One region of the Pseudomonas onubensis genome, then DNA from elsewhere that is predicted to be linked to it. Evidence: predicted binding sites of a transcription regulator. Region 1 holds the regulator's gene; the other holds the start of a gene.

Region 1 (14,484 bases):
TTTTCACCAGTTCGTACGGAGCGATCAGGGTCTTGATGGTGCGCGGGTCGATTTCGACAGACAACTTCTCGTCGATCACCGGCTCGATGCCCATGCGACCGAACAGCTCGATCATGGTGGTGATGTCGTGCAGGTGCGGCAAGTTGGCCACGGTTACCGGGCCATCACACAGCAGGGTCGCTGCCAGGATCGGCAAGGCGGAGTTTTTTGCACCGGAAATGCGGATCTCGCCATCGAGGCGGGCACCACCGGTAATAATCAATTTATCCATAAGAATCTCGACGCCTTGGGGGCTCAGGTACGCTCGGCCCAGGCCGCGCGGCTGAAAAATTTCATAGTAACCGCGTGGATGCTGCCATCGGTGATCCACGGGTTCAAATGGGCATAGATCTGCTGTTGACGCTTGACCGGGCTTAATTTTGCCAGTTCATCGCTAATCACGTTCAGCTGGAAATTGCAGCCTTCGCCTTCAACTTCTACGATCGTTTCCGGCAGCTTTCCTTCAAGGAAGCTTTTAACTTCTAGGGCCTGCATGCTCAACCTCTATCGGCGCCCAGTGCGCACGGGTCGCACATCATACAAAAAAGCCCCGCGCCTGCGAACCCCGCATAGCAGGACTCTGACGGGGGGCTTCTTTAATAATGTGTATTAAGGATGCGCCAACAGCTCGGTAATACCGGAAACCTCAGCGATTTCACGCATGTCTTCGGGCAGTGCGCGGATGCTGACCGGCTTTTTGACCGCTTGCGCATCACGCATGAAGCACAGCAACAACGAAAGACCAACACTGCTGGATTTGGTAACCGCCGAGCAATCGAGCACCAGCGCAGGCGCGTTGCTGCTGTTGATCAGCGCCTGGCCCTGCTTGCGCAGCTCAGGCCCGGTGCGGTAATCCAGCACGCCGCTGAGGAACAACTCGCCGGCGTCGCCGAGACGAACAGCCGATTCGGTCATTGCGCGGACTTCCCAGCTTCTTTATCGGAGGTTTCCTTGGCCTTGGCGACTTCACCGGCCCAACCATTGATGGTTTTGTCCAGGTTATTGCCATTGCGCTGCATCGCATCAGCGAACTGATCGCGGAACAGCTTGCCGATGTTGATGCCGTTGATGATCACATTGCGCAGTTTCCACTCGCCGTTGACCTTCTCCAGCGTGTACTGAACCGGGTAAACCGCGCCGTTGTTGCCTTTGACGGTCATGTTGACGCTGGTGCGGTCACCCGACTCATCCCCGGCAGGAGCAACGGTAATGCCTTGGTTGTTGTACTCAAGCAGGGCATTGCCATAGAACTGGAACAGGCCCTTCTTGAAGTTTTCCTGGAAGGTCTGCATCTGCGCAGGCGTGGCCTTGCGCGAATACTTGACCGTCATGATGCTGCGGGAAATGCCCTCGGCATCGACCACAGGACCCACAATGGTGTTGAGCGCTTCGTAGAACCTGGTGGGGTCTTGCTTGTACTGCTCTTTGTTGGCAGTCAGGTCAGCCAGCATCTTGTTGGTCGTGTCCTGCACCAGATCGTGCGCAGAACCCGCCGCGTTGGCCATCAACGGCAGCGCTGCCAGCAGCACCAGCAGGCCACGTCGCAAGGTAGAGATCATGAACAGGTTCCTCATTTGGCGTCTTTATTGACCGTATTGAGCAGGAATTTACCGATCAAGTCTTCAAGCACCAACGACGACTGTGTGTCGTGGATTGTCGAACCATCCTTGAGCAGGGCTGTTTCCCCACCCACGCTGACGCCGATGTACTTCTCGCCCAGCAGCCCAGCAGTGAGGATAGATGCAGTGGAGTCAGTCGGCAGATTATCTACCTTCTTGTCGACTTGCATGGTCACCCGACCAGTGAAGCTGTCGCGATCCAGATCGATTGCCGTGACCTTGCCGATGGTTACACCGGCCATGGTCACTTTAGCTCTGACCGTCAAACCGGCGATATTGTCGAAGTACGCGTAAAGTTTATAAGTATCGGCGGTGGGGCTGGCCGAAAGGCCACTGACCCGCAGGGCCAGCAACAGTAAAGCCAGGATGCCAGCCAGCAAGAAAAGGCCGACACCGATTTCCACAGTGCGGTTTTGCATCAGAAATCTCCAAACATCAAGGCGGTCAAAATGAAGTCAAGGCCCAGTACCGCCAGCGAGGCGTACACAACGGTCTTGGTGGTGGCGCGACTGATCCCTTCTGAAGTGGGCTCACAGTCATAGCCTTGGAATACGGCGATCCAGGTCACTACAAAGGCGAAAACGATGCTTTTGATGATGCCATTGAGCACGTCGCCACTGAAGGTCACGCTGTTTTGCATGTTGCCCCAGTACGAGCCGTCATAGACGCCCAACCAGTCAACCGCCACCCACGAACCACCCCAGATGCCCACCACGCTGAAAATCATCGCCAGCAGCGGCAGGGATATGAAGCCGGCCCACAGGCGCGGGGCAACAATATATTTGAGCGGGTCCACGCCGATCATTTCCAGGCTGGACAACTGCTCGGTGGACTTCATGTTGCCGATTTCGGCGGTCAATGCAGAACCCGCGCGCCCGGCGAACAGCAAGGCGGTGACCACCGGCCCCAGTTCACGCAGCAGCGTCAGGGCAACCATCTGCCCTACCGCCTGCTCCGAACCGTAGCTGGAGAGGATATTGAAGCCCTGCAACGCCAGCACCATGCCGATGAATATCCCGGACACCACGATGATGACCAGGGACATCACGCCCACCGAATGCAGCTGCCTCAACAACAGACCAAAGCCGCCGCCAATGCCGCCACGCCCGAGCAGCGCGTGAAACAGGAAAATCGTCGAACGCCCCAGGACCTCGACCAAGTCGATGCCGGAGCGGCCGAAAAGGCGAACCTTCTCGAGTAAAGATGTCTTGCGCATCAGCGCTTCCCCAGAAGATCTGAGCGGTAGTCCGCTGCCGGAAAATGAAAAGGCACCGGGCCATCGGGATCGCCGGTCATGAATTGGCGAATGCGCGGGTTATCAGCGTTCATCAGTTCTTCAGGCGTACCCTGCCCCAGCACCTGGCCATCGCCGACCACATAAAGGTAGTCAGCAATGCTCGCGGTTTCGGCCAGATCGTGGGAGACCACGATGCTGGTGATCCCCAGTGCATCGTTGAGCAGGCGGATCAGGCGCACCAGCACGCCCATGGCGATCGGGTCCTGGCCTACGAACGGCTCGTCATACATGAGGATCTGCGGATCAAGGGCAATGGCCCGCGCCAGCGCAACACGACGCTTCATGCCGCCGGACAACTCGTCGGGCATCAGGTCGATGGCACCGCGCAGGCCCACGGCTTGCAGCTTGAGCAGCACAATGTCACGAATCATTTCATCGGACAGCTGGGTATGCACCCGCAGCGGAAACGCTACGTTTTCGAAAACGTCGAGGTCGGTGAACAGGGCACCGCTCTGGAACAACACGCCCATATGCTTGCGCGCATCGAACAGATCGCTGCGCGACAGCGTCGGCAGGTTCTGGCCGTTGACCCACACTTCACCGGCGCTGGGCCGCAATTGCATGCCCATCAGGCGCAACAGAGTGGTCTTGCCGCAACCGGAAGGCCCCATGATGCCCGTGACTTTGCCGCGGGGAATGCGAATATCGACGTTATTGAAGATGCTGCGCGAACCGCGCTTGAAGGTAAGACCCTTCAGCTCGACCGCGTAGGCGTTATCGGCACTCATCTAATCTCCTTGGGATGCAGCCTTTCACTCAGACACCATGCTTGCGACTTTCGTTTGCAACAGATGCACAAAAGTTAGCGGCATGGGTTGGGCCGACCGAACTGGCGGCGAACTATATCACTGCTGGTACAGAGCCCCCAAGGCCGGAACAGCCCTTGTTCAGATTCGGGACAGGGAAAACACCTGACTGAGCATCAATCCCAGGCACCTGCTGAATAACTAGCGTGAGGGTTTTGATCATTACCGCTATAATCGCCGACTTTTCGTCAGGCTATACGATTTCAGACATGAGCCAATCCAGCGACCTTATTCAATCCGCACAACGCACCATCCGCCTCGAGCTTGAAGCCGTAGAAGGTTTACTGGCCCATATCGACGCAGATTTCGTGCGCGCCTGCGAGATGATTCTGGCCAGCACGGGCCGCGTTGTGGTGGTCGGCATGGGCAAATCCGGCCACGTTGGCAACAAGATCGCCGCCACCCTGGCCAGCACCGGGACCACGGCGTTTTTCGTGCACCCGGCCGAAGCCAGCCACGGCGACATGGGCATGATCACCAAGGATGACATTATCCTGGCACTGTCGAACTCCGGCACCACCAACGAAATCGTGACCTTGCTGCCCTTGATCAAGCGCCTGGGCATCAAGATGATCAGCCTTACCGGCAACCCCGAATCCACGCTGGCCAAGGCTGCCGAAGTCAATTTGAACGTGCATGTGGCCCACGAAGCCTGCCCGCTGAACCTGGCACCGACCTCCTCCACCACCGCCGCCCTGGTCATGGGCGACGCCCTGGCCGTGGCGTTGCTGGAAGCCCGTGGTTTTACCGCTGAAGATTTCGCGTTTTCGCACCCGGGCGGTGCGCTGGGTCGTCGCCTGCTGCTCAAAGTGGAAAACGTCATGCACTCGGGCGATGAACTGCCCCACGTGCAACGCGGCACCTTGCTCAAAGACGCACTGATGGAAATGACCCGCAAGGGCCTGGGCATGACCGTGATCCTGGAAGCCGACGGGCGTCTGGCCGGAGTCTTCACCGACGGCGACCTGCGCCGCACCCTGGACCGCACCATCGATATCCACACTGCGACTATCGATGCGGTGATGACGCCCCACGGCAAGACCGCCCGCCCCGAGATGCTTGCAGCCGAAGCGCTGAAGATCATGGAAGACCATAAGATTGGCGCGCTGGTGGTGGTCAATAATGACGACCGCCCGATCGGCGCCCTGAACATGCACGACTTGCTGCGTGCGGGAGTGATGTAAATGACCGGCGACCTGCTGCAACGCGGTAAAAACATCAAACTGGCGATTTTTGACGTCGACGGCGTGCTGACCGATGGCCGTCTGTACTTCCTCGAAGATGGCAGCGAATTCAAGACTTTCAACACCCTCGACGGCCAGGGCATCAAAATGTTGATGGCCGCTGGTGTGCAAACGGCGATTATCAGTGGTCGAAAGACACCGGTTGTGGAACGCCGCGCACAAAACCTGGGGATTCCTTACCTGTATCAAGGCCGTGAGGATAAACTGGTGGTTCTGGACGAGCTTCTTGGCCAACTCAACCTAAGCTATGAGCAAGTTGCGTACCTGGGTGATGATCTGCCTGACCTGCCGGTCATTCGCCGAGTCGGCCTGGGCATGGCCGTCGCCAATGCGGCGGCATTTGTTCGTGAACACGCCCATGGCATCACTGCCGCACGTGGCGGCGAAGGTGCCGCCCGCGAGTTCTGCGAATTGATCCTGCGTGCCCAGGGCAGTCTTGAAGCGGCCCACGCCGCCTACTTATAGAGCGTTTTATGCTGAGCAAAAAGATTCGCAACTTCCTGTTATTCGGGGTCATCGCCGCGCTGTTCCTGGCGGTGGGCTACTGGAATATCAGCCCGGAGCGCTTTCTCGACAAGCCTGTAGCACAGGTTGACGAGGGCCTGATCGACAATTTCGCCACCAATGCCTATACGGTGCAGTTCATGCCTGACGGCAAGGTCCAATACGAGATGACCTCCGACAAGGTGGAACACGTCAAAGCCTCCGACGTCAGCCTGCTGACCAACCCGGACCTGAACCTGTTCCGTGGCACCGACTTTCCGTGGCACGTCACCAGCAAACGTGGCGAGGTCAACGCAGACGGCACCCAGGTTGAATTGATCGACTCGGTACGCGTCGCGCGCACCGATGAACAGAAGCGTGACACCATCATCACCAGCAGTCGCATGACCGTTTTCCCACAACAGCAATATGCGCAGACCGAGCAAGACGTTAGAATTGACGGCGCTGGCGGTGTATCGACTGGCAAGGGAATGAAAGCGTATTTGAAAGAAAGCAGGATACACCTGCTATCGAACGTAAGAGGACAGTATGAGGCTCGTTAAAACCCTCCCTATTTTGCTCGGTCTGGGCGCAGCACTGGGAAGCGTGAGCGCCTGGGCTCTGCCGAACGATAGCCAGCAACCGATCCATATTTCGGCTGACGATGCGCAGCTGGATGACAAACAAGGCGTCGCGACCTACACCGGCGGCGTGATCATCACCCAGGGCTCGATGAAGATTACCGGCAACACGGTAACCCTGACTCGCACCGCGGCTGGCGACATCGACGTGGTGACTTCGGTGGGCAACCTGGCTTACTTCGAACAGAAGCAGGCGGCTGCTGACCCAGCACCGATGAAAGGCTACGGCAGGACCATCCAGTATCACGCCCAGCAGAACCGCATTATCCTGATTGACCAGGCACGGGTTGTCAGCACCGACGGCAACACCACCGAAGGTGAAAAAATCACCTACGACACCGTCAAGCAGATCGCTACCGCCGGTCGCGCCAATGGTACAAAAATCGGCACGCCGAAGCCGCGCATCGACATGGTTATCCAGCCGAAGCAGAAAGACGCTGCCGCCCCTGCGCCGAAACCCGCTGCGAAGAAGACGAACTAATGGCAACCCTGAAAGCCCAGCATCTGGCCAAAGCTTATAAAAGCCGTCAGGTCGTACGCGACGTCAGCCTGTCGATCGACAGCGGCCAGATCGTCGGCTTGCTCGGCCCCAACGGCGCCGGCAAGACCACCTGCTTCTATATGATTGTTGGCCTGGTCCAGGCGGATCAGGGCCGTGTATTGATTGACGACCTGGACGTAAGCCACCAGCCGATGCACGGTCGTGCACGCGCAGGTATCGGCTATCTTCCCCAGGAAGCGTCGATCTTCCGCAAACTGTCGGTGTCGGACAACATCATGGCGATCCTCGAGACCCGCAAGGAACTCGACCGTGACGGCCGTCGCAAAGAGCTGGAAAGCCTGCTGCAGGAGTTCCATATCAACCACATTCGCGACAACCTCGGCATGAGCTTGTCCGGTGGTGAGCGTCGCCGTGTGGAAATCGCCCGCGCCCTGGCCACCGCGCCGAAGTTCATCCTGCTGGACGAACCTTTTGCCGGTGTCGACCCGATCTCGGTCGGCGATATCAAGCAGATCATCCATCACCTCAAGGCCAAGGGTATCGGTGTACTGATCACCGACCACAACGTGCGTGAGACCCTCGATATCTGCGAGACCGCCTATATCGTCAATGATGGACAACTGATTGCAGAAGGTGACTCCGCAACTATCCTGGCCAATGAACTGGTGAAGGAAGTGTACCTGGGTCACGAGTTCCGCCTGTAAACACGGTGGTATCAGGCCATTGCCCGGGGCGCGCGCAAGTCAATAAAAACCTCAGTTTTTTTATTGTTACCGCGCTCTAGGCAAAGCCCCTGATATCAGGCATATAATTTGCTTATGTTTGGCGCTCACGCGCCCTGTCGTGGATGGCGCATTGCGCCGGCGAATAAGGTGTTAAGCCCCTGCCATGAAACCATCGCTAGTCCTGAGAATGGGCCAGCAGCTGACGATGACACCGCAGCTGCAACAGGCCATCCGCCTGCTCCAATTGTCGACCCTGGACCTGCAACAGGAAATCCAGGAGGCCCTGGAGTCCAATCCGATGCTCGAACGCCAGGAAGAAGGCGACGACTTCGATAATGCAGACCCGCTGGCCGATAACATCGAGCAAAAACCCAACGCCGACGTGCAGGAACCCTCCTATCAGGAAACCGCCCCTACGGTGGATAACCTTGAGGAAGGCGAATGGAACGAACGCATCCCCAACGAGCTTCCTGTCGACACCGCCTGGGAAGACGTCTACCAGACCAGCGCCAGCAGCCTGCCCAGCAATGACGATGACGAGTGGGACTTCACCACCCGCACGTCCGCCGGTGAGAGCCTGCAGAGCCATTTGCTGTGGCAACTGAACCTGGCGCCGATGTCCGACACCGATCGCCTGATCGCCGTGACCCTGATCGACTGCATCAACAATCAGGGCTACCTGGACGAGACGCTCGACGAAATTCTGGAAGCCTTCGACCCGGAACTGGACATCGAGCTGGACGAAATCGAAGCCGTCCTGCATCGCATCCAACAGTTCGAGCCTGCCGGCATTGGCGCTCGTACCTTGAGCGAATGCCTGTTGCTGCAACTGCGCCAGCTGCCGGCCAAGACCCCTTGGCTCGCCGAGGCCCAGCGCCTGGTCACCGACTACATCGACCTGCTGGGCAGCCGCGACTACAGCCAGTTGATGCGCCGCATGAAGCTCAAGGAAGACGACCTGCGCCAGGTCATCGAGCTGGTGCAGAGCCTCAACCCGCGTCCGGGCTCGCAGATCGAGTCCAGCGAAGCCGAATATGTCGTTCCGGACGTGATCGTGCGCAAAGATAACGAGCGCTGGCTGGTGGAGTTGAACCAGGAGTCGGTGCCACGCCTGCGGGTCAACCCGCAATACGCAGGCTTTGTGCGCCGCGCCGACACCAGCGCCGACAACACCTTCATGCGTAACCAATTGCAGGAAGCGCGCTGGTTCATCAAGAGCCTGCAAAGCCGCAACGAAACCCTGATGAAAGTGGCCACCCAGATCGTCGAGCACCAGCGCGGCTTCCTGGAATATGGCGATGAGGCGATGAAACCACTGGTTCTGCATGACATTGCCGAGGCTGTGGGCATGCATGAATCGACGATTTCCCGCGTGACCACACAGAAATTCATGCATACCCCACGGGGTATTTATGAACTGAAATACTTTTTCTCCAGCCACGTCAGCACCTCCGAAGGCGGCGAATGCTCGTCCACGGCGATCCGCGCGATCATCAAAAAACTGGTTGCGGCGGAAAATCAGAAAAAGCCATTGAGTGACAGTAAGATCGCTGGTTTACTGGAGGCACAAGGCATTCAGGTCGCCCGTCGAACCGTCGCCAAGTACCGCGAGTCCCTCGGGATCGCGCCTTCCAGCGAGCGTAAGCGTTTGATGTGACGGGCGGGCCATAGCGTTCCAGTGGCAGGCGCTTTTGCCTGTCGCTTTATGCACTGGCAACGAAGGAGAAGCTGTATGCAAGTCAACATCAGTGGACACCAGCTGGAAGTCACCAAGCCCCTGCGTGAGTACACCGAGAGTAAGCTGAACAAGCTTGCGGGGCATTTTGACAAGATCACCAACGTGCAGGTCATCATGGAGGTCGATAAGCTCAAGCAGAAAATCGAGGCCACCCTGCATGTACCGAATGCGAAGCTCGTCGCCAATGCCGAGCATGAAGACATGTATGCGGCGATTGACTCGCTCTACGACAAGCTGGACCGCCAACTCATAAAGCATAAGGAAAAGAATCTGCACCTGATGCAAGGTACAGGTCGTTAACTCTCCCCCATGATCCAACTTGAAACCATCCTGACCCCCGGCCGTTCCCTCGTGAACGCGCCGGGCGGCAGTAAGAAAAAAGCCCTCGAACACATCGCCAACCTGATCAGCCGTGAAGTGCCTGAGCTGGATGAGCAAGTCGTGTTCAAGGCCCTGATTGACCGTGAAAAACTGGGCTCCACCGGTTTTGGCAACGGCATCGCCATTCCTCACTGCCGCCTTGAAGGCTGCACGTCTCCCGTCAGTGCGCTATTGCACCTGCAGGAGAAAATCGATTTCGACGCCATCGACGGCGCCCCGGTTGACCTGCTGTTCGTTCTGCTGGTCCCGCAAGCCGCCACCGATGCGCACCTGGAACTGCTTCGGCAGATAGCCAGCATGCTCGACCGCAAGGAAGTACGCGACAAACTGCGCAGCGCCAGCAGCAACGAGGCGCTTTATCAGGTTGTACTCGATGAGCAAAGCGGGCAGTAATCATGCGTTTGATCATCGTCAGCGGCCGCTCCGGCTCGGGTAAAAGCACCGCCCTCAACGTCCTTGAGGACAACGGTTTCTACTGCATCGACAACCTGCCGGCGGGCCTGCTGCCGGAATTGGCCGAACGCGCCCTGATCCACACTGAACTGGCGCAGCCACTGGTGGCCGTCTCGATTGACGCCCGCAACCTGCCCAGCCATCTTGAGCGCTTCCCACAGCTGCTTGAGGAAGTGCGCGCCAAGCATATTCATTGCGATGTGCTGTACCTGGATGCCGACGAGGAGACGCTGCTCAAGCGCTTCTCCGAAACCCGTCGACGTCACCCCCTCAGTAGCCCCCATCGCTCTCTGGCCGAAGCCATCGAGGACGAGACCACGCTGCTGGGGCCGATCATTGACCTCGCTGACCTCAAGATCAACACCACCGGCTTGAACCTGTATCAGTTACGCGATGCTATCAAGCTGCGCCTGCTGAACCAGCCGGAACCCGGCACGGCCTTTCTGGTTGAGTCGTTTGGGTTCAAGCGTGGGATGCCGGTGGATGCCGACCTGGTGTTCGACGTGCGCTGCCTGCCCAACCCTTACTGGAAACCTGAACTGCGTGATCAGTCTGGCTTGGACCAGCCGGTGGTCGAGTACCTGGCTGCGCAACCGGATGTCGAGGAAATGTTCCAGGATATCTCCAGCTACCTGCTCAAATGGTTACCGCGCTTTGCCGCAAGTAATCGGGCTTATGTCACCATTGCCATCGGCTGCACCGGCGGCCACCATCGCTCCGTCTACCTGACCGAACGCCTGGGCCAGGTGCTGCAACAAACCCTCAAGAACGTCCAGGTTCGCCACCGCGACCTTAGCTGAAAGGAACACCCCCGCGATGCCCGCTCTGGAAATTGAAATCATCAACAAGCTGGGCCTGCACGCCCGCGCCTCGGCTAAATTCGTCGGTGTTGCCGGGCAGTTCCCCTGCCAGATCCGCGCCGGGCGCACACCAGAGTCGATGGTCGACGGCAAAAGCATCATGGCCATGATGATGCTGGCTGCGGGCAAGGGCACCAGGATTCACTTGAAGACGGAAGGCGAACAAGAGCAGGAAGCGATGGACGCTCTGGTCAAGTTGATCAATAACTACTTTGACGAGGGTGAGTAAACCCACCCTTTGAGACAGGTGTGAGGCTGCAATGGCCTCACCCTAATGCAGTATCCATCACCATCATCAAGCAAAACCCGATGCACAGCCCCAGGCTGGCAAGCTTTTCGTGACCATTGCGGCGCGATTCCGGGATCACTTCGTGAGTCACCACCAACAACATCGCACCCGCCGCCAGCGCGAGCCCCAGCGGCAATAGAACCTCAGCCAGGCTCACCAACCACGCACACAGCACGGCAAACACCGGCTCGACCAAGCCTGACGCGGCGCCGATCAAGAACGCCTTGACCCGCGACATGCCTGCCCCAGCCAGCACCAGTGCAATCACTAAACCTTCCGGCACATCCTGCAAGGCAATGCCCATGGCCAGGCTGTCGGCGTCCGGCATGCCGCCACCGGCGGAAACGCCCACCGCCATGCCTTCCGGAATGTTGTGGGCAATGATGGCGAAGACAAACAGCCAGATACGCGGCGGAATGACCGGTTTATCCGGCGTGCCCACCAGCATCTCCGGGCTCGCGCCGGAAACCTTGCGGTCAACCAGATACAACCCGAATGCACCGAGCATGATGCCGAAGCTGATCAACCCACTGGCACCCCAAGGCGAAAGCCCAAGGCCCTCAGCGGCCGCAATACCGGGCACGATCAACGAAAACGCCGTCGCCGCCAGCATTACCCCGGCACCAAAGCCCAGCAAGGTATCGCTCAGCGCTACCGGCATGCGGCGTATGACCAGCACGGGCACCGCGCCCAGTGCCGTGCCGAGCGCGCAGATAGCGCCGCCCTGCAAGGCGCGCAGGATACGCGGTTCAAGGTTTAGCCAGGCCAGCCCATGGGCCACCAGCAATGCAGTCCCTGCCAACAGCAACAGCGAGCCAAACGCATAACGAAACATTCGCCCGCTGCTGATCGCCAGTGTTTCAGTGCCCATAGTCGGCCTTAGATCTTGTTATAGGTTGAATATCAGGCCAGGGCGGCCTGGTAGCGTGCGGCGACTTCCGGCCAGTTGATCACGCTATAAAAGGCGTTGATGTATTCCGGGCGACGGTTCTGATACAGCAGGTAATAAGCGTGCTCCCACACGTCCAGGCCCAGGATTGGCGTGTTGCCGCTCATCAACGGGCTGTCCTGGTTGCCACTGCTTTCCACCACCAGCGTCTTTTGCGGGGTGACGCTCAGCCAGGCCCAGCCACTGCCGAAGCGGGTCAAGGCGGCCTTGGTGAAGGCCTCTTTGAAACTGTCGAAGCCACCCAGTTGCTCGTCGATGGCTTTGCCCAGTGCGCCTTCAGGCTTGCCGCCGCCTTTTGGCGACATCACCGCCCAGAACAGCGAGTGGTTAGCGTGACCACCACCTTGGTTGATCACGGCAGCACGCAGCTTTTCCGGCAGTTGCTGCACGCTGGACACCAGCTTCTCTACCGGCCAGCCCGCAAACTCCGTGCCTTCGACCGCAGCATTGAGGTTGTTGATGTAGGTCTGGTGATGCTTGGTGTAGTGAATCTCCATGGTTTGCGCATCGATATGCGGCTCCAGAGCGTCATAGGAGTAAGGCAAGGCAGGCAAGGTGTAGGTCATATCAATGTGCTCCGTAGTGTGGAGTGATCGGTTGCGCCGCAGTACCGCCCAGCAGGCGATGAGTACGCGGGTATTCGCCGTGATCGCTGATGAAATTCAACAGTTCGACATAGGTCTTGCTGCTCTGACGCAGCGCCGCCTCGCGCAATGGCGGGCTCAGGCGCGGGTCCTGCATGGTCTGCAACAGCCGTTGGTGAATGGCGCACAGGTATTCCGCGCTTTCCTCCGGCTGGTTGAGGCGCAGGTGCAGGTCCGCCAGGTTGTGATGGGAAATGACGCAAGCCGCCACTGCTTCGTCGGCATCCGCCCAACGCTCGAATAACACTTGCGCCAGGGCCAGGGCTTGCAAATAGGCCTCACGAGCGTCGACCAACTCGCCCGCCATAAAGCAGCGATTGGCCCGTTCGATCGTGCGTTTCCAGTGCTCCATGGTGAGCCTCCAAAGCAGGGTCGGTGATTACACGCCGCCGGCCGTGAGCTTTTCCGGGCCCAGCAGGATCTCCAGTTGGCTACGTGACAAGTCGGTGTGCTCGAGGGCCACATCGATCACCGGGCGGCCTTGCTGATAGGCCTTCTTGGCGATTTCAGCGGCCTTTTGGTAACCAATGATCGGGTTGAGTGCGGTGACCAGGATCGGGTTGCGCGACAGCGCTTCCTTAAGCTTGGCTTCGTTGACCTTGAAGCTGGCGATGGCCTTGTCGGCCAGCAGGCGGCTGGAATTGGCCAACAGTTCGAGGCTGCTGAGCAGGTTCTGGGCGATGATCGGCAGCATCACGTTCAACTCGAAGTTGCCGGACTGCCCTGCGACCGTGATCACCGTGTCATTGCCGATGACCTGGGCGGCAACCATGGCGGTGGCCTCCGGAATCACTGGGTTGACCTTGCCCGGCATGATCGAGGAGCCTGGCTGCAAGCCTTCCAGTTCGATTTCACCCAAGCCTGCGAGCGGGCCGGAGTTCATCCAGCGCAGGTCGTTGGCGATTTTCATCAGCGACACCGCGGTGGCTTTCAACTGGCCGGAAACGGCGACGGCAGTGTCCTGGGAGCCAATCAACGCGAACAGGTTTTTGCCCGGGGTGAATTTCACCCCGGTCAGGCTGCTTAACTGCTGACTGAAACGTGCTGCAAATTCCGGGTGTGCATTGATGCCCGTGCCAACCGCCGTGCCACCCTGTGCCAGCGCCTGCAAGCTCGGCAGCAAATCCTGCAAATGGCCGATATTGGCCTTGAGCTGTTGCGCCCAGCCATTCAGCACCTGGCTCATGCGCACCGGCATGGCGTCCATCAGGTGCGTGCGGCCGGTCTTGATGAACGGGTGGACTTCTTCGGCCTTTTGCTCGATGACCTGTACCAAATGCAGCAAGGCCGGCAGCGTTTGCTCATGCAACACCAACGCCGCGCTGACGTGAATGGTGGTCGGGATGATGTCGTTGCTGCTTTGGCCGCAGTTCACGTGGTCATTGGGGTTGACCGGCTCGCCCAGCAAACGGCTGGCCAGGGTCGCAATCACTTCGTTGGCGTTCATGTTCGAGCTGGTGCCGGAGCCGGTCTGGAAAATATCCACCGGGAAGTGCGGCATGAAGTCGCCTTCGAGCAAGCCTTGGGCGGCATCGACGATGGCCTTGCCCTGCCCTTCGCTGATTTGCTTGAGGTCGACGTTGACCTTTGCGGCGGCGGCCTTGGCCAGGATAAGGGCGCGAATGAATTGCGCCGGCATACGTTGCTGACTGATCGGAAAATTGTTCACCGCGCGCTGGGTCTGCGCGCCATACAAGGCCTCGGCAGGCACTTGCAGCTCGCCCATGCTGTCGCGTTCGATACGGGTGTTACTCATCGTTAGATCCTTGCACCAAGTCAGAAACAGAAAGGGAAGGCAGCAATTCGCAAGTCGC
Region 2 (14,484 bases), on a different contig from region 1:
CAGCGGCTTGCAACCGTCTGACTTGATCATCGTCGCCGGCCGGCCGTCCATGGGTAAAACCACCTTCGCCATGAACCTGGTGGAAAACGCCGTGTTGCGCAGCGACAAGGCCGTACTGGTTTACTCGCTGGAGATGCCAGGTGAATCGCTGATCATGCGTATGTTGTCGTCCCTCGGGCGTATCGACCAGACCAAGGTGCGTGCGGGTCGCCTGGAAGACGACGACTGGCCGCGCCTGACCTCGGCGGTCAACCTGCTCAACGACCGCAAGCTGTTTATCGATGACACCGCGGGCATCAGCCCCTCGGAAATGCGTGCGCGTACCCGACGCCTGGTGCGTGAGCACGGCGATATCGCCCTGATCATGATCGACTACCTGCAGTTGATGCAGATCCCGGGTTCCAGCGGCGACAGCCGTACCAACGAGATTTCCGAGATTTCCCGCTCGTTGAAAGCGCTGGCCAAGGAATTCAACTGCCCGGTGGTTGCCCTTTCGCAGCTCAACCGGTCTTTGGAGCAGCGCCCGAACAAGCGCCCGATCAACTCCGACTTGCGCGAATCCGGAGCGATCGAGCAGGATGCTGACGTGATTATGTTCGTATACCGGGACGAGGTGTATCACCCGGAGACCGAGCATAAAGGTATCGCCGAAATCATTATCGGCAAGCAGCGTAACGGGCCAATCGGCACCACGCGCCTGGCGTTTATCGGCAAATACACCCGTTTCGAAAATCTTGCGCCGGGCAGCTATAACTTCGACGACGAGTAACATTGTGGGAGCGGGCTTGCTCGCGAATGCGGTATCACATTCACCCTTTTGCTGAATGACACACCGCTTTCGCGAGCAAGCCCGCTCCCACATTATTTCCGACCATTACCGTCGGAATTGGTCAAAATTTGTGCTATATTCCGCGCCCGCGATTTTTCATCTCAACACCGGTCACCGTCATGCAAACAGCCAAGCCGTTATTTGACTATCCCAAGTACTGGGCCGAATGTTTCGGTCCTGCGCCATTCCTGCCGATGAGCAGGGAGGAGATGGATCAGCTTGGCTGGGATTCCTGCGACATCATCATCGTCACCGGTGATGCGTATGTGGATCACCCATCGTTCGGTATGGCCATTATCGGCCGGCTGCTGGAGTCCCAGGGCTTTCGCGTCGGGATCATTGCCCAGCCCAACTGGCAGTCCAAAGACGACTTCATGAAGCTCGGCGAGCCGAACCTGTTTTTCGGCGTCGCGGCCGGCAACATGGACTCGATGATCAACCGCTACACCGCCGACAAGAAAATCCGCTCTGACGACGCCTACACTCCAGGCGGCATGGCCGGCAAACGCCCGGACCGCGCCAGCCTGGTGTACAGCCAGCGTTGCAAGGAAGCCTACAAGAACGTACCGATTGTGCTCGGCGGCATCGAAGCCTCGCTGCGCCGCATCGCCCACTACGACTATTGGCAGGACCGTGTGCGCAACTCGATCCTGATCGATGCCTGCGCCGACATCCTGCTGTACGGCAACGCCGAGCGGGCCATCGTCGAAGTTGCCCAGCGCCTGTCGTGGGGCCACAAGATCGAAGACATCACCGACGTGCGCGGCACCGCGTTCATTCGCCGTGACACGCCTGAAGGCTGGTACGAGGTGGACTCCACGCGTATCGACCGTCCGGGCAAGATCGACAAGATCATCAACCCGTACGTGAATACCCAGGACACCCAGGCCTGCGCCATCGAGCAGGAAAAAGGCCCGGTTGAAGACCCGGAAGAAGCCAAGGTCGTACAAATTCTTGCCAGCCCGCGCATGACCCGTGACAAGACGGTCATTCGTCTGCCGTCCATGGAAAAAGTCCGTGGCGACTCGGTCCTGTACGCCCACGCCAACCGCGTGCTGCACCTGGAAACCAACCCAGGCAACGCCCGCGCTTTGGTGCAGAAGCATGGCGAAGTGGACGTGTGGTTCAACCCGCCGCCCATCCCGATGACCACCGAAGAAATGGACTACGTGTTCGGCATGCCGTACGCCCGCATCCCGCACCCGGTGTATGGCAAGGAAAAGATTCCGGCCTACGACATGATCCGTTTCTCGGTGAACATCATGCGTGGCTGCTTCGGTGGCTGCACCTTCTGCTCGATCACCGAGCACGAAGGCCGCATCATCCAGAACCGTTCCGAAGAGTCGATCATTCGCGAGATCGAAGAGATCCGCGACAAAGTGCCAGGTTTTACCGGCGTGATCTCCGACCTCGGCGGCCCGACCGCGAACATGTACCGCATCGCCTGCAAGAGCCCGGAAATCGAATCCGCGTGCCGCAAGCCATCCTGCGTGTTCCCGGGCATCTGCCCGAACCTGAACACCGACCATTCGTCGTTGATCCAGCTGTACCGCAGCGCCCGTGCGTTGCCGGGTGTGAAGAAGATCCTGATTGCTTCCGGCCTGCGCTACGACCTCGCGGTCGAGTCGCCGGAATACGTCAAGGAACTGGTTACCCACCACGTCGGTGGCTACTTGAAGATCGCCCCGGAACACACCGAGGAAGGTCCGCTCAACCAGATGATGAAACCGGGCATTGGCAGCTATGACAAGTTCAAGCGCATGTTCGAGAAGTACACCAAGGAAGCGGGCAAGGAGCAGTACCTGATCCCGTATTTCATCGCCGCCCACCCGGGCACCACCGATGAAGACATGATGAACCTGGCCTTGTGGCTCAAGGGCAATGGCTTCCGTGCCGACCAGGTGCAGGCGTTCTACCCGTCGCCGATGGCCACCGCCACGGCGATGTACCACTCGGGCAAGAACCCGCTGCGCAAGGTCACCTACAAGAGCGACGCTGTGACCATCGTCAAGAGCGAAGATCAGCGCCGTCTGCACAAGGCCTTCTTGCGCTACCACGATCCGAAAGGCTGGCCGATGCTGCGTGAAGCACTCACGCGCATGGGCCGCGCCGACCTGATCGGGCCGGGCAAGGATCAGTTGATTCCGCTGCACCAGCCGTCCACCGACAGCTACCAGAGCGCCCGTCGCAAGAACTCGACGCCGGCTGGCAGCCATAAGGTTGCGAAGGAAACCACCACCAGGATCCTCACCCAGCACACCGGCTTGCCACCGCGCGGCAGTGACGGCAGCAACCCGTGGGACAAGCGTGAGCAAGCCAAGGCGGCAGCTCAGGCGCGTAACAAGCAGGCGGCTAAAGAACGCAGTGATGCGGCGAAGGGCAAGGGCGGCAAGCCTGCGCGTAAGCCGGTTGTGCCGCGTTGATCGCAGCCTGAATATGCAAAACGCCAGCCTTGTGCTGGCGTTTTGCTTTCTATTCGGTGGCGTGCCTGTTTGTTAAGGTGGCGCCCATTGAATCGCCTTCGCGAGCAAGCCCGCTCCCACATTTGTCCGAGTTCCAGCATGAGGATGCGGTCGAATGTGGGAGCGGGCTTGCTCGCGAAGGCGTCAGTTCAGGCACTATTCATTTCAAGGAAGAACACCCATGAGCAACCCCCTGCTCTCCATCGGCATGGACTCCAACCGCTCCCAATTCATGGCGCGCCAGCGCATCGAAAGCCAGATCAACCTGCCACGCTTGTTCGCCGCCATCGACGCCGACCCCGGCATTGTCGGCGCAGGTGTGGTGTACATCGACGCCGACTTCAACGTCGTGACCCTGCGCGAATTCAGGCCACTGTGCAGCATCAAGCCCAAGCGCATCATTTTGCGCGAAGCACAGAAGTACATTTCGCCAGCGCAATTTGTGGAACAGGTGAAGACCGACCCCCGTGAAGAACGCCTCAGGAAAGAGGCGTTTGATATGGGCTTGTCGTGCACCGCCGCGATTATCGGCTGGATCGTGGTGTTCAGCGGCAGCGTTGCCGTGCCTTTTACGGCGGGCGCCAGCGCGTTCGTGGTGGGCATTGGCGTGACGGCGGCGCTGGCCAGCAGTGCGCAGTGCGGGTTCGGCGTGGTGCGTACCTACAACGAGATACTCGACCCTGACGCTAATGACCGGATGGAAGACGCCGAATGGTTCGGTGCTGTTTCAACCATCCTTGATACGGCCTCCCTGGTGGGGATTGGCACCGGTGCGCTGACCACGGTGAAGCTGCTCAGAGCCAAAAAAGCTGCCGCTTTGGGCAAGAGTTGGTATGAACTGCTCAAGGGTTTGAATCGCCAGGAACGCAAGAAACTGACCAAGGAGTTGCTAAGCCTGCGCGACCCGAGCCTGACGCCCAAGTTGCTCAAGTTGCAGCAGCGTGCCGGCAAACTGACCAAGAGCTTCAGCTCCACGGAAATTCGGCATGCCACCCTTACCCAGATGAAAGACGCGTTGGGCGGCATCCTCGGTATCGTCGGCAGTTACCGCAGCGGTAGCGTGGGCAGCGCCACCACCCTTGCCATCGGCTTGTATGAGGACCTCACCGAATGAAAGGTTTCCCCGACATGGGCAGTTTCCTCGCGCGCTATTTCCCGGTGTTCATGGGCACGATCTTTATGTCGATCTTTGCCGGCGCGTCTGCCGTGTCCCTCGCCGGCGTGACGTATTTGCGTGGTGTCGACCCGTCGCTTAAATCCGACTACTCCGGCCTGGCGATTTTGCTGCTGGTGGCGGTGCTGGTTTTCGGCAACGTGATGGTTGCGCGCGGACGCCCTTGGGCGACCGGCCTGGTGGCGGGTTACCTGGGCTGCTGCCTGCTGTTCGTGCTGCCGATGATTCAGTACCCCATTCCCAAACTGGTCTACGGCTCGGCGGTGCTCTTTCCGCTGTTGGGTTTGTTGCTGCTCAACAGCAAGCGTCACCGCGAAATGCGCCAGAAGCTGCTCGAGGTTCGCCACCTGCGCGAAGCCATGATCGCCCGCCACAAAACCCGCTGACTGGGTAGATTCACCACCCCGCCTCACACGCACGCCACAAATATGTGCAAGCCTTGCACCACGGCGCCCCCGTTGGCGCTGTTTTGGTGCTGTACTGCACCGGGTCTTACGATAAAGCGCAATGACGGCCGCTCTGGCATAAGTCTTGCGCGCTTTGTGTCCATGCCCTGGCTCGCAGGAGGCCGCCGTGTCGATTCATGTCGCGTTGCACCACGTTACGCATTACCGCTACGACCGCGCTGTCGAACTCGGCCCACAGATCGTGCGCTTGCGCCCGGCTGCCCATAGCCGCACGCGGATCTTGTCTTACGCGCTCAAAGTGCTGCCCGAGCAGCACTTCATCAATTGGCAGCAAGACCCGCAGGGCAATTACCTGGCGCGCCTGGTATTCCCGGAAAAGACCGATGAGTTGCGCATTGAGGTAGACCTCGTCGCCGAGATGGCGGTATTCAACCCGTTCGATTTTTTCCTTGAGCCCTACGCCGAAAAAATCCCCTTCAGTTACGCCGCCGATGAGCAGCGCGAGCTGGCGCCGTACCTGGAAACCTTGCCACTAACGCCTAAGTTTGCCGCCTACCTGGCGGGTATCGACCGCACGCCGCTGCCGGCGGTGGATTTTCTGGTAGGCCTCAATCAGCGCCTGGCGGCCGACATCGGCTATTTGATCCGCATGGAGCCGGGCGTACAAACCCCGGAATTCACCTTGGGCGCCGCTTCCGGCTCTTGCCGGGATTCGGCCTGGCTGCTGGTGCAACTGCTGCGCAACCTGGGGTTGGCGGCGCGGTTTGTGTCGGGCTATTTGATCCAGCTCACCGCCGACGTCAAAGCCCTTGATGGCCCGTCCGGCACCGAGGTTGACTTTACCGACCTGCACGCCTGGTGCGAGGTGTACTTGCCCGGCGCGGGCTGGATCGGCCTGGACGCCACCTCCGGGCTGTTCGCCGGTGAAGGGCATATCCCATTGGCCTGTAGCCCTGATCCTTCGTCCGCCGCACCGATCAGCGGGCTGGTGGAACCCTGCGAGTGCGAATTCACCCACGAGATGTCGGTGGAGCGCATTTGGGAAGCGCCACGTGTCACCAAGCCCTACACCGAAGAGCAATGGCTGGCGATCCAGGCGTTGGGCCGGCAGATCGACGCCGACCTGCTCAAGGATGACGTACGCCTGACCATGGGCGGCGAACCGACCTTCGTCTCCATCGACGACCCCGACGGCGCCGAGTGGAATACCGCGGCCCTCGGGCCGGACAAGCGTCGTTTGTCTGCCGAGCTGTTCCAGCGCATGCGCGCGCACTACGCGCCCAAAGGCTTGGTGCACTTTGGCCAGGGCAAGTGGTACCCCGGCGAGCAACTGCCGCGCTGGTCGCTCAATTGTTACTGGCGCCGCGACGGCGTGCCGATCTGGCACAACAGCGCGTTGATCGCCGATGAACAACAGGACTACGGCGCCGATGGCGCGATGGCCGGGCGCTTCCTCGCCAGTGTCGCCGAGCGCCTTAAACTGCCGGCCCGCTTTGTGTTCCCGGCTTTTGAAGACAACTTCTACTACCTGTGGCGTGAAGGCGCGCTGCCGCAAAACGTCACGGCCCAAGACCCACGCCTGAGTGATGACCTGGAGCGCGAGCGTCTGCGCAAGGTGTTCAGCCAAGGCCTGGATAAAGTCATCGGCCAAGTGCTGCCGCTGGCGCGAACGCCAGCCAATGACCGCTGGCAGAGCGGGCGCTGGTACCTGCGTGACAACCACTGCCGTCTGGTGCCGGGCGACTCACCGCTGGGTTATCGACTGCCGTTGGCCTCGCAGCCATGGGTGACGGCGGCGGAGTATCCGTTTGTGCATCCCACCGACCCGAATCAGGATCAGCCGGAACTGCCGACCACCGCCCAACTGCAAAGCCATGACACGCCTGCGCCGAGCGATGAGCGCGTGCCGAAGGTCGACGAGTCCGCCGACTGGCTGACCCGCACTGCCTTGTGCGCCGAAGCACGGGACGGGCGCCTGTACCTGTTTATGCCGCCGCTGGAACGCGTCGAGGATTACCTGGAGTTGGTGGCTGCCATCGAAGCCACCGCCGAAGAGCTGCATTGCCCGGTATTGCTGGAAGGTTACGAGCCGCCGTTCGATACGCGCTTGAGCAACTTCCGGGTCACGCCGGATCCGGGTGTGATCGAGGTCAATGTGCAGCCGTCCGCCACCTGGGATGAGTTGGTGGAACGCACCGAGTTCCTCTACGAAGAGGCGCGGCAAACCCGCCTGACCACCGAAAAATTCATGATCGACGGGCGCCACACCGGCACCGGCGGTGGTAACCACTTTGTGCTGGGCGGCGCGACGCCGAAAGACTCGCCGTTCCTGCGCCGCCCGGATTTGCTGCGCAGCCTGATCAGCTACTGGCATAACCATCCGTCCTTGTCGTACCTGTTTTCCGGGCTGTTTATCGGCCCGACCTCCCAGGCGCCACGGGTGGATGAAGCGCGTAACGACGCGCTGTATGAGCTGGAAATCGCCTTCGCACAAATGCCCGAACCTGGCGAGGAATGCCCGCCGTGGCTGGTCGACCGGCTGTTGCGCAACCTGCTGATCGACGTGACCGGCAACACCCATCGCGCCGAATTCTGCATCGACAAACTCTATTCGCCCGATGGCGCCACCGGCCGCCTGGGCTTGCTGGAATTGCGCGCATTTGAAATGCCGCCCCATGCGCGCATGAGCCTCACCCAGCAATTGCTGCTGCGCGCCTTGGTCGCGCGTTTCTGGCGCGAACCCTATGCACCGCCAAAACTGGCGCGTTGGGGCACTGAGCTGCACGATCGCTTTTTGCTGCCGCACTTTATCGAGCAGGATTTTGCCGACGTGATCGTCGAGCTCAACGCTGCCGGTTACCCGCTGCGCGCCGAATGGTTTGCCGCGCACCTGGAGTTCCGTTTCCCCAAGGTCGGCGACTACGCCGTCAGCGGCATCGAACTGGAGTTGCGCCAGGCCCTGGAGCCTTGGCACGTGCTGGGCGAAGAAGGCGCCGTGGGTGGCACGGTGCGTTACGTGGATTCATCCCTGGAACGCTTGCAGGTGAAGTTGAGCGGCCTGGCGCCGCAACGCTATCTGCTGACCTGCAACGGCATCCCGGTGCCGTTGCAGCCGACCGGGCGTATCGGCGAGTTCGTCGCCGGCGTGCGTTATCGCGCCTGGCAACCGGCCAACTGTTTGCAACCGACCATCGCGGTGCACGCGCCGTTGGTGTTCGACTTGCTCGATACCTGGATGCAACGCTCGCTGGGCGGCTGCCAGTACCACGTCGCGCATCCGGGTGGGCGCAATTACGACAGCTTGCCGGTGAATGCCAATGAGGCGGAGAGCCGGCGCATGGCGCGGTTTTTCCGCTTGGGGCACAGCCCTGGCAAGCTGCCGGTGCCGCCCTTGGTGATTAACGATGAACTACCGATGACCCTGGATTTGCGGCGTTTCCCCAATAAAAAATGACCAAACCCAATCCAAATGTGGGATGGCTTTTGTGGCGAGGGAGCTTGCTCCCGCTGGGGTGCGAAGCGCCCCCAAAGCAGGCGACTGCTACGCAGTCGAACGGGAGCAAGCTCCCTCGCCACAACAAGCCGGCTCCCACATTAGATTGCAGTGAATTTGATTTAAACTGACTTCCCTTGCCTCTGCCGAGCGTTCCATGCCCGACTTGCTCGACCGTTACCCGCTCACTGCGGGCACCTATCACGAACTGCTCGACGACAGTGGCGCGGTGCGTGCCCATTGGCAGCGCCTGCTCGATCACCTGCAACGCAGTACGCCCGTGCAACTGGCCCAGCGCCAGGCGTTGTTGACCCGGCAGATCCAGGAAAACGGCGTGACCTACAACGTTTACGCCGACCCCAAGGGCGCCGACCGCCCGTGGGAGCTGGACTTGCTGCCCCATGTGCTGGCCGCCGATGAGTGGCAGCACCTGTCGGCCGGCATCGCCCAGCGCGCGCGTTTGCTCAATGCCGTGCTGGCCGACCTGTACGGCCCGCAGCGCCTGATCAAAGAAGGCCTGTTGCCGGCCGAGCTGGTGTTTGGGCACAACAACTTCCTGTGGCCGTGCCAGGGCATTCAGCCGCCGGACGGCGCGTTTCTGCACCTGTATGCCGTGGACCTGGCGCGCACCCCGGATGGCCGTTGGTGGGTCACCGCCGACCGTACCCAGGCGCCCTCGGGCGCAGGTTACGCGCTGGAAAACCGCACCATCGTGTCCCGTGCGTTCCCGGATCTGTACCGTGATCTGCAGGTTCAACACCTCACCGGTTTCTTCCGCACGCTCCAGGAAACCCTGGCCCGCCAGGCGCCCGGTGATGACCAGCCGCCGCTGATCGTGCTGCTCACGCCGGGGCGTTTCAACGAAAGCTATTTCGAACACCTCTACTTGGCGCGCCAGCTCGGCTACCCGCTGGTAGAAGGCGGCGACCTCACAGTGCGTGACAGCACAGTGTTCCTCAAAACCCTCAGCGGCCTGCGCCGAGTGCACGCGATCATGCGGCGCCTGGACGATGATTTCTGCGACCCGCTGGAGCTGCGCACCGACTCGGCCCTGGGTGTGCCCGGCCTGCTGGACGCGGTGCGCCAGGGCAATGTGCTGGTGGCCAATGCCTTGGGCAGCGGCGTGCTGGAGTCGCCCGGTTTGCTCGGCTTTCTGCCGAAGATCAACGAGTTCTTGTTTGGTGAAGAACTGATCCTGCCGTCCATCGCCACCTGGTGGTGCGGCGAGGCTCCGGTGCTGGCCGAAGCTTTGGAAAAGCTGCCGGAATTGCTGATCAAACCGGCGTTCCCCTCGCAGAGTTTCGCGCCGGTATTCGGCCGCGATTTGAACGATGAACAACGCCAGGCCCTGGCAGAGCGCATGCGTGCGCGGCCTTACGCCTATGTGGCCCAGGAGCTGGCGCAACTGTCCCAGGCCCCGGTGTGGCACACCGTGGATGACCATCTGCAACACCGTGCCATCGGCATGCGCGTGTACGCGGTGGCCAGCGCTGACGGCTACCGCGTATTGCCCGGCGGCCTGACTCGCGTGGCGGCTGAGGCGGATGCCGAAGTGGTGTCGATGCAGCGCGGTGGCGCGAGCAAAGACACCTGGGTACTGGGCGATCGCGCCGTCGGCGGCGAGCATTGGCGTGCACAACGGGCGATTGGCGTACATGATCTGGTGCGGCGCGACCCTTATCTGCCGTCGCGCGTGGTGGAAAACCTGTTCTGGTTTGGCCGCTACTGCGAGCGCTGTGATGACAGTGCGCGCTGGCTGCGCATTGTGCTGGCGCGCTATGTTGACGGCGACGACCCGCAAGCCTTGCAGGCCGCTGTCGAGCTGGGCGAGACCTTGCGCTTGTTGCCGGAGGAAGGCGAGTTGCCCGAGCGCCTGCTTGCCGCTTTGCTTGGCGATGACTGGCCGTCGAGCCTGCGCGCCAACCTGCAACGCTTGCAGTGGGCCGCGTCCCAGGTGCGCGGCAAGTTGTCCCGCGAGAACTGGCAAGCGCTGGTGGAGTTGCAACGCGAAGCCCTGGAGCTGGAAAGCGAGACCCCGGATTTTGGCGAGTTGCTGGATTTTCTCAACCGTCTGGTGATGTCCCTGGCGGCGCTGTCCGGGTTTGCCCTGGATGACATGACCCGCGACGAAGGCTGGCGCTTTTTGATGATGGGCCGGCGTATCGAGCGCCTGCAATTTCTCAGCAGCAGCCTCGCCGCGTTCCTGCGTGGCGTGGCGGTGTTCGATCAGGCCGGGCTGGAATGGCTGCTGGAGCTGGGCAACAGCAGCATCACCTATCGCTCGCGTTATTTGGCAGTGCCGCAACTGATCCCGGTGCTCGACTTGTTGCTGCTCGATGAACAGAACCCGCACGCGGTGCTGTTCCAGTTGAAGCTGGTCAGCCGCACCCTGCGGCGTCTCAATGATGACTTTGGCGTGCCCCGGGAAACCGGCCTGGCGCCGTTGGTGGAGCGCCTGTCGCGTTTTGATCTGGGCTGCCTGGAGAACCCGCTGTTCGGCGAATCCAGTGTGCGCGCCGCTCTGGACGGCCTGGCGGACCTGCTGCAAGCGGTCGCCGATGAAAGCGGGCAAGTGTCGGATCGCCTGGCGTTGCGCCATTTTGCCCATGTGGATGATGTCAGCCAGCAAACGGTGTCGGTGTGATGAGTGCGCGCTACCAGATTTTTCACGATACCCATTACCACTACGACAGCCCGGTGTCCCTGGCCCAGCAGTTGGCTCATCTGTGGCCGCGTCCGTGCGCGTGGCAGCGCTGCAGTTCCCAGCAATTGGATATCAGCCCGCAACCGTCGTCGCGCCGCGACGAACTGGACGTATTCGGCAACCCGATCACCCGGCTGGCGTTCGAACGGCCCCATGATGAATTGCTGGTCAATGCCGGGCTGACCGTGGAAGTGCTGGCGCGACCGGCGCTGGATTTCCAGCAGTCACCGGCCTGGGACCAGACGCGCGACAGCCTGACCTACAGCAGCCAGGTGCTATCGCCTGAAATGCTCGAAGCCTGCCGTTATCGCTTCGAATCGCCCTACGTACACCTGAAGAACACCTTCGTCGAGTTCTCCGAAAGTTGCTTCCCGCCAGGCGTGCCCTTGCTGCTGGGCGTGCAGGCCCTGATGCAGAAGATCTTCAGCGAATTCACCTTCGATGCCGAAGCCACCCAGGTCGCCACGCCCTTGGTGGAAGTGCTGGAGCGCCGCCGCGGCGTGTGCCAGGACTTCGCCCACCTGATGCTCGCGTGCCTGCGCTCACGCGGCCTGGCGGCGCGTTACATCAGCGGCTACCTGCTGACCCAGCCACCGCCCGGCCAGCCACGGCTGATCGGCGCCGATGCGTCCCACGCGTGGGTCTCGGTGTTTTGCCCGGTGGCGGGCTGGGTGGATTTTGATCCGACGAATAACGTGCAGCCGGCACTCGAGCACATCACCCTGGCCTGGGGCCGTGATTTCTCGGATGTGTCGCCGTTGCGTGGGGTGATTCTGGGAGGAGGGAGCCATGACCCGGAGGTGCGGGTGACGGTGATGCCGCTGGAGTAACAGTGGGTTGTGGTGAGCAGGGAGGGCCTGCTCACCCCAACAAAATTTATTCCGCCGGGTCTTTCGGTGTCTCGGTGTCATCAGCAGCCACTTCACCTTCAGCATCCGGGTTCAGTGCGCCTGCTTCTTCATCTGCAGCGGCTTTCTTACGTTGCAGCTTTTCCTCTTTCTTCTGCTCCTTGGCCAAGTCTCTCTGACGTTTGGCGAAGGAGTAATTAGGTTTGGCCATGGGCGATCCTCTAAGGTCGAAGGTGAGGGTGGGCGGCGCGCAGCTGCCTTGGGTCGCTATGGTAGCAGCTTAGCAGCGCGATTGGCCTTCACTTACCGCAGGCATACGCGGCCAACAGGCCGTTTAAGAATTGATTGAAGTGCATGGCAGACGCTCCGGTGGGTGATGGAGCGATCATAGGCGGGTGGCTGTTGTTTGGCTGGTAGATTGTGTTGATCAGTCTGATAGCCTAAAGTTGTATACAATCTGTTGATTCAGATCATAAGAATTTCAGCCTGCTTGAGGCACCCTAGTCGCAATACGCGTTTTTTAAACCCTGCCTTGGAGATTCACATGTTTGCCAAAATCGTTGCTGTTTCCCTGCTGACACTGGCGAGCGGCCAGTTGCTTGCTGCAGAGTGCGCGGTCACTGTTGATTCCACCGACCAGATGTCCTTCAACACCAAAAAAATCACCATCGACAAGAGCTGCAAGACGTTCACTGTGAACCTTGAGCACTCCGGCAGCTTGCCGAAAAACGTCATGGGCCATAACTGGGTACTGAGTTCCGCCGCCGACATGCCTGGCGTCGCCAGCGACGGCATGGCCGCCGGTATCGACAAGAACTACCTCAAAGACGGCGACACCCGCATCATCGCCCACACCAAGATCATTGGTGCTGGCGAGAAAGATTCGGTGACCTTCGAAGTGCCGAAACTGGCTGCAGGCACGGATTACGCGTTCTTCTGCTCGTTCCCGGGCCACATCTCGATGATGAAAGGCACTGTGGTAGTCGAGTAACACCGCGTTATCGTTCTTCGCGAGCAAGCCCGCTCCCACACTTGACCGCATTCCAATATGAGAATGCGGTCAAGTGTGGGAGCGGGCTTGCTCGCGAAGGCGATCTAACAAACACCGCCGGACTAACAGGCTTACCTTAGGGCGCAAATGGCATGACGCGCTTGTGCTCAGTCTTGCGATAGGTGTCGCAGATAATCTTGAACGCTTCCTCACGCACCGGCTCGCCGTGCAGGAACGCATCGATCTCGGCGTAGGTCACGCCGTGTGACGCTTCGTCCGGTTTGCCCGGCGACAGGTCTTCAAGGTCGGCAGTCGGGATCTTCTCCACCAGCGATTCCGGTGCACCGAAGTGCCGCGCAATCGCACGCACCTGGTTTTTCACCAACCCGCTCAACGGCGCCAGGTCGCAGGCACCGTCACCGAACTTGGTGAAAAAGCCCATTACCGCTTCCGCCGCATGATCAGTGCCGATCACCAAGCCACCGGCCGCGCCAGCGATGGTGTACTGCGCCACCATGCGCATGCGCGCCTTGGTGTTGCCCAGCACAAAATCACGCGACACCGCCGCCTTGCCTTCGAACGCCGCCACTTCATTGGCCAGGGATTTAACCGCCGGGCCGATGTTCACGGTGTGGCGCTCGTCCGGGTCGATAAAGTCCACCGACGCCTGGGCGTCGTGTTCGTCGAACTGGGTTTCGTAGGGCAGGCGCACGGCGATAAAACGGTAGGCCTCATCACCCGTGCTGGCACGCAGTTCTTTCATTGCACGCTGGGCCAGCAGGCCGGCGGTCAGGGAGTCGACACCGCCGCTGATGCCCAGCACCAAGGTCTTGAGCCCGGAATTGCGCAGGCAGTTCTGGATAAACCCTACGCGGCGCGCCACTTCGGCCTCAAGGGCGGCCTGGTCGTTGAACGGTGCTTGGACCTTGAGCTGCTGCGCAATCTCACGCTGTACGGCTTGCATGATTCACTCCTTGCTGGAAAGGGCAGGTACTTTGAAAACGTGACGCAAATAGGCGACAAAATTCGGGTCGGTGCAGTGGGTCTTGCCCGCTTCATCGGAAATCTTCGCGACGGGCTGGCCATTACAGGCAGTCATTTTAAGCACGATGCTCATCGGTTCAACACCCGGAATGTCACAGGTCAGGTTGGTGCCGATGCCGAAGCTAACATTAATGCGGCCACGCAGCGCGCGGAAAATCTCCAGGGCCTTGGGCAGCGTCAGGCTGTCGGAGAACACCAGGGTCTTGCTCATCGGCTCGATGCCGAGCTTGTGGTAGTGGGCGATGGCTTTTTCGGCCCATTGAATCGGGTCACCGGAGTCGTGGCGCAGGCCGTCGAAGAGCTTGGCGAAGTACAGGTCGAAATCGCCCAGGAACGCGTCGGTGGTGATGCAGTCGGTCAGCGCGATGCCGAGCAGGCCACGGTACTCGCGCACCCAGCAGTCGAGCGCGGCGATCTGGCTGTCGATCAGGCGCGGGCCGAGTTGCTGGTGGGCCATGATCCATTCGTGGGCCATGGTGCCCAGCGGTTTCATATCGAACTCGCGGGCCAGGTGCACGTTGCTGGTGCCGAC

What was found. Region 1 encodes sigma-54, which starts transcription at its own class of promoters, with help from an activator protein. Its sites were predicted from a motif close to ANTGGCATNNANNTTGCTNT; they were not measured.
Region 2: a site for sigma-54 is predicted at 8,470-8,489, ahead of ACTD9P_RS10200 (circularly permuted type 2 ATP-grasp protein). Genes of this name have one in related genera too.

What each region holds. Positions count from the first base shown of each region.
Region 1 is NZ_CBFHAZ010000034.1:4,451-18,934, forward strand. Features, by position in the region: gene murA (UDP-N-acetylglucosamine 1-carboxyvinyltransferase) at 1-271, opposite strand, end outside; gene ACTD9P_RS13680 (BolA family protein) at 295-534, opposite strand; gene ACTD9P_RS13685 (STAS domain-containing protein) at 649-954, opposite strand; gene ACTD9P_RS13690 (MlaC/ttg2D family ABC transporter substrate-binding protein) at 951-1,598, opposite strand; gene mlaD (outer membrane lipid asymmetry maintenance protein MlaD) at 1,610-2,077, opposite strand; gene mlaE (lipid asymmetry maintenance ABC transporter permease subunit MlaE) at 2,077-2,874, opposite strand; gene ACTD9P_RS13705 (ATP-binding cassette domain-containing protein) at 2,874-3,683, opposite strand; gene ACTD9P_RS13710 (KpsF/GutQ family sugar-phosphate isomerase) at 3,971-4,945, shown strand; gene ACTD9P_RS13715 (KdsC family phosphatase) at 4,946-5,470, shown strand; gene lptC (LPS export ABC transporter periplasmic protein LptC) at 5,479-6,051, shown strand; gene lptA (lipopolysaccharide transport periplasmic protein LptA) at 6,038-6,610, shown strand; gene lptB (LPS export ABC transporter ATP-binding protein) at 6,610-7,335, shown strand; gene ACTD9P_RS13735 (RNA polymerase factor sigma-54) at 7,520-9,013, shown strand; gene hpf (ribosome hibernation-promoting factor, HPF/YfiA family) at 9,089-9,394, shown strand; gene ptsN (PTS IIA-like nitrogen regulatory protein PtsN) at 9,404-9,868, shown strand; gene rapZ (RNase adapter RapZ) at 9,871-10,728, shown strand; gene ACTD9P_RS13755 (HPr family phosphocarrier protein) at 10,745-11,017, shown strand; gene ACTD9P_RS13760 (ZIP family metal transporter) at 11,055-11,948, opposite strand; gene ACTD9P_RS13765 (superoxide dismutase) at 11,981-12,592, opposite strand; gene ACTD9P_RS13770 (DUF2753 family protein) at 12,594-13,022, opposite strand; gene ACTD9P_RS13775 (class II fumarate hydratase) at 13,050-14,426, opposite strand; gene ACTD9P_RS13780 (FagA protein) at 14,419-14,484, opposite strand, start outside.
Region 2 is NZ_CBFHAZ010000022.1:21,470-35,953, reverse strand. Features, by position in the region: gene dnaB (replicative DNA helicase) at 1-769, shown strand, start outside; gene ACTD9P_RS10220 (YgiQ family radical SAM protein) at 949-3,252, shown strand; gene ssp4 (Ssp4 family T6SS effector) at 3,473-4,405, shown strand; gene ACTD9P_RS10210 (hypothetical protein) at 4,402-4,851, shown strand; gene ACTD9P_RS10205 (transglutaminase family protein) at 5,039-8,326, shown strand; gene ACTD9P_RS10200 (circularly permuted type 2 ATP-grasp protein) at 8,523-11,009, shown strand; gene ACTD9P_RS10195 (transglutaminase family protein) at 11,009-11,899, shown strand; gene ACTD9P_RS10190 (hypothetical protein) at 11,946-12,128, opposite strand; gene azu (azurin) at 12,462-12,908, shown strand; gene nadE (NAD(+) synthase) at 13,045-13,872, opposite strand; gene pncB (nicotinate phosphoribosyltransferase) at 13,876-14,484, opposite strand, start outside.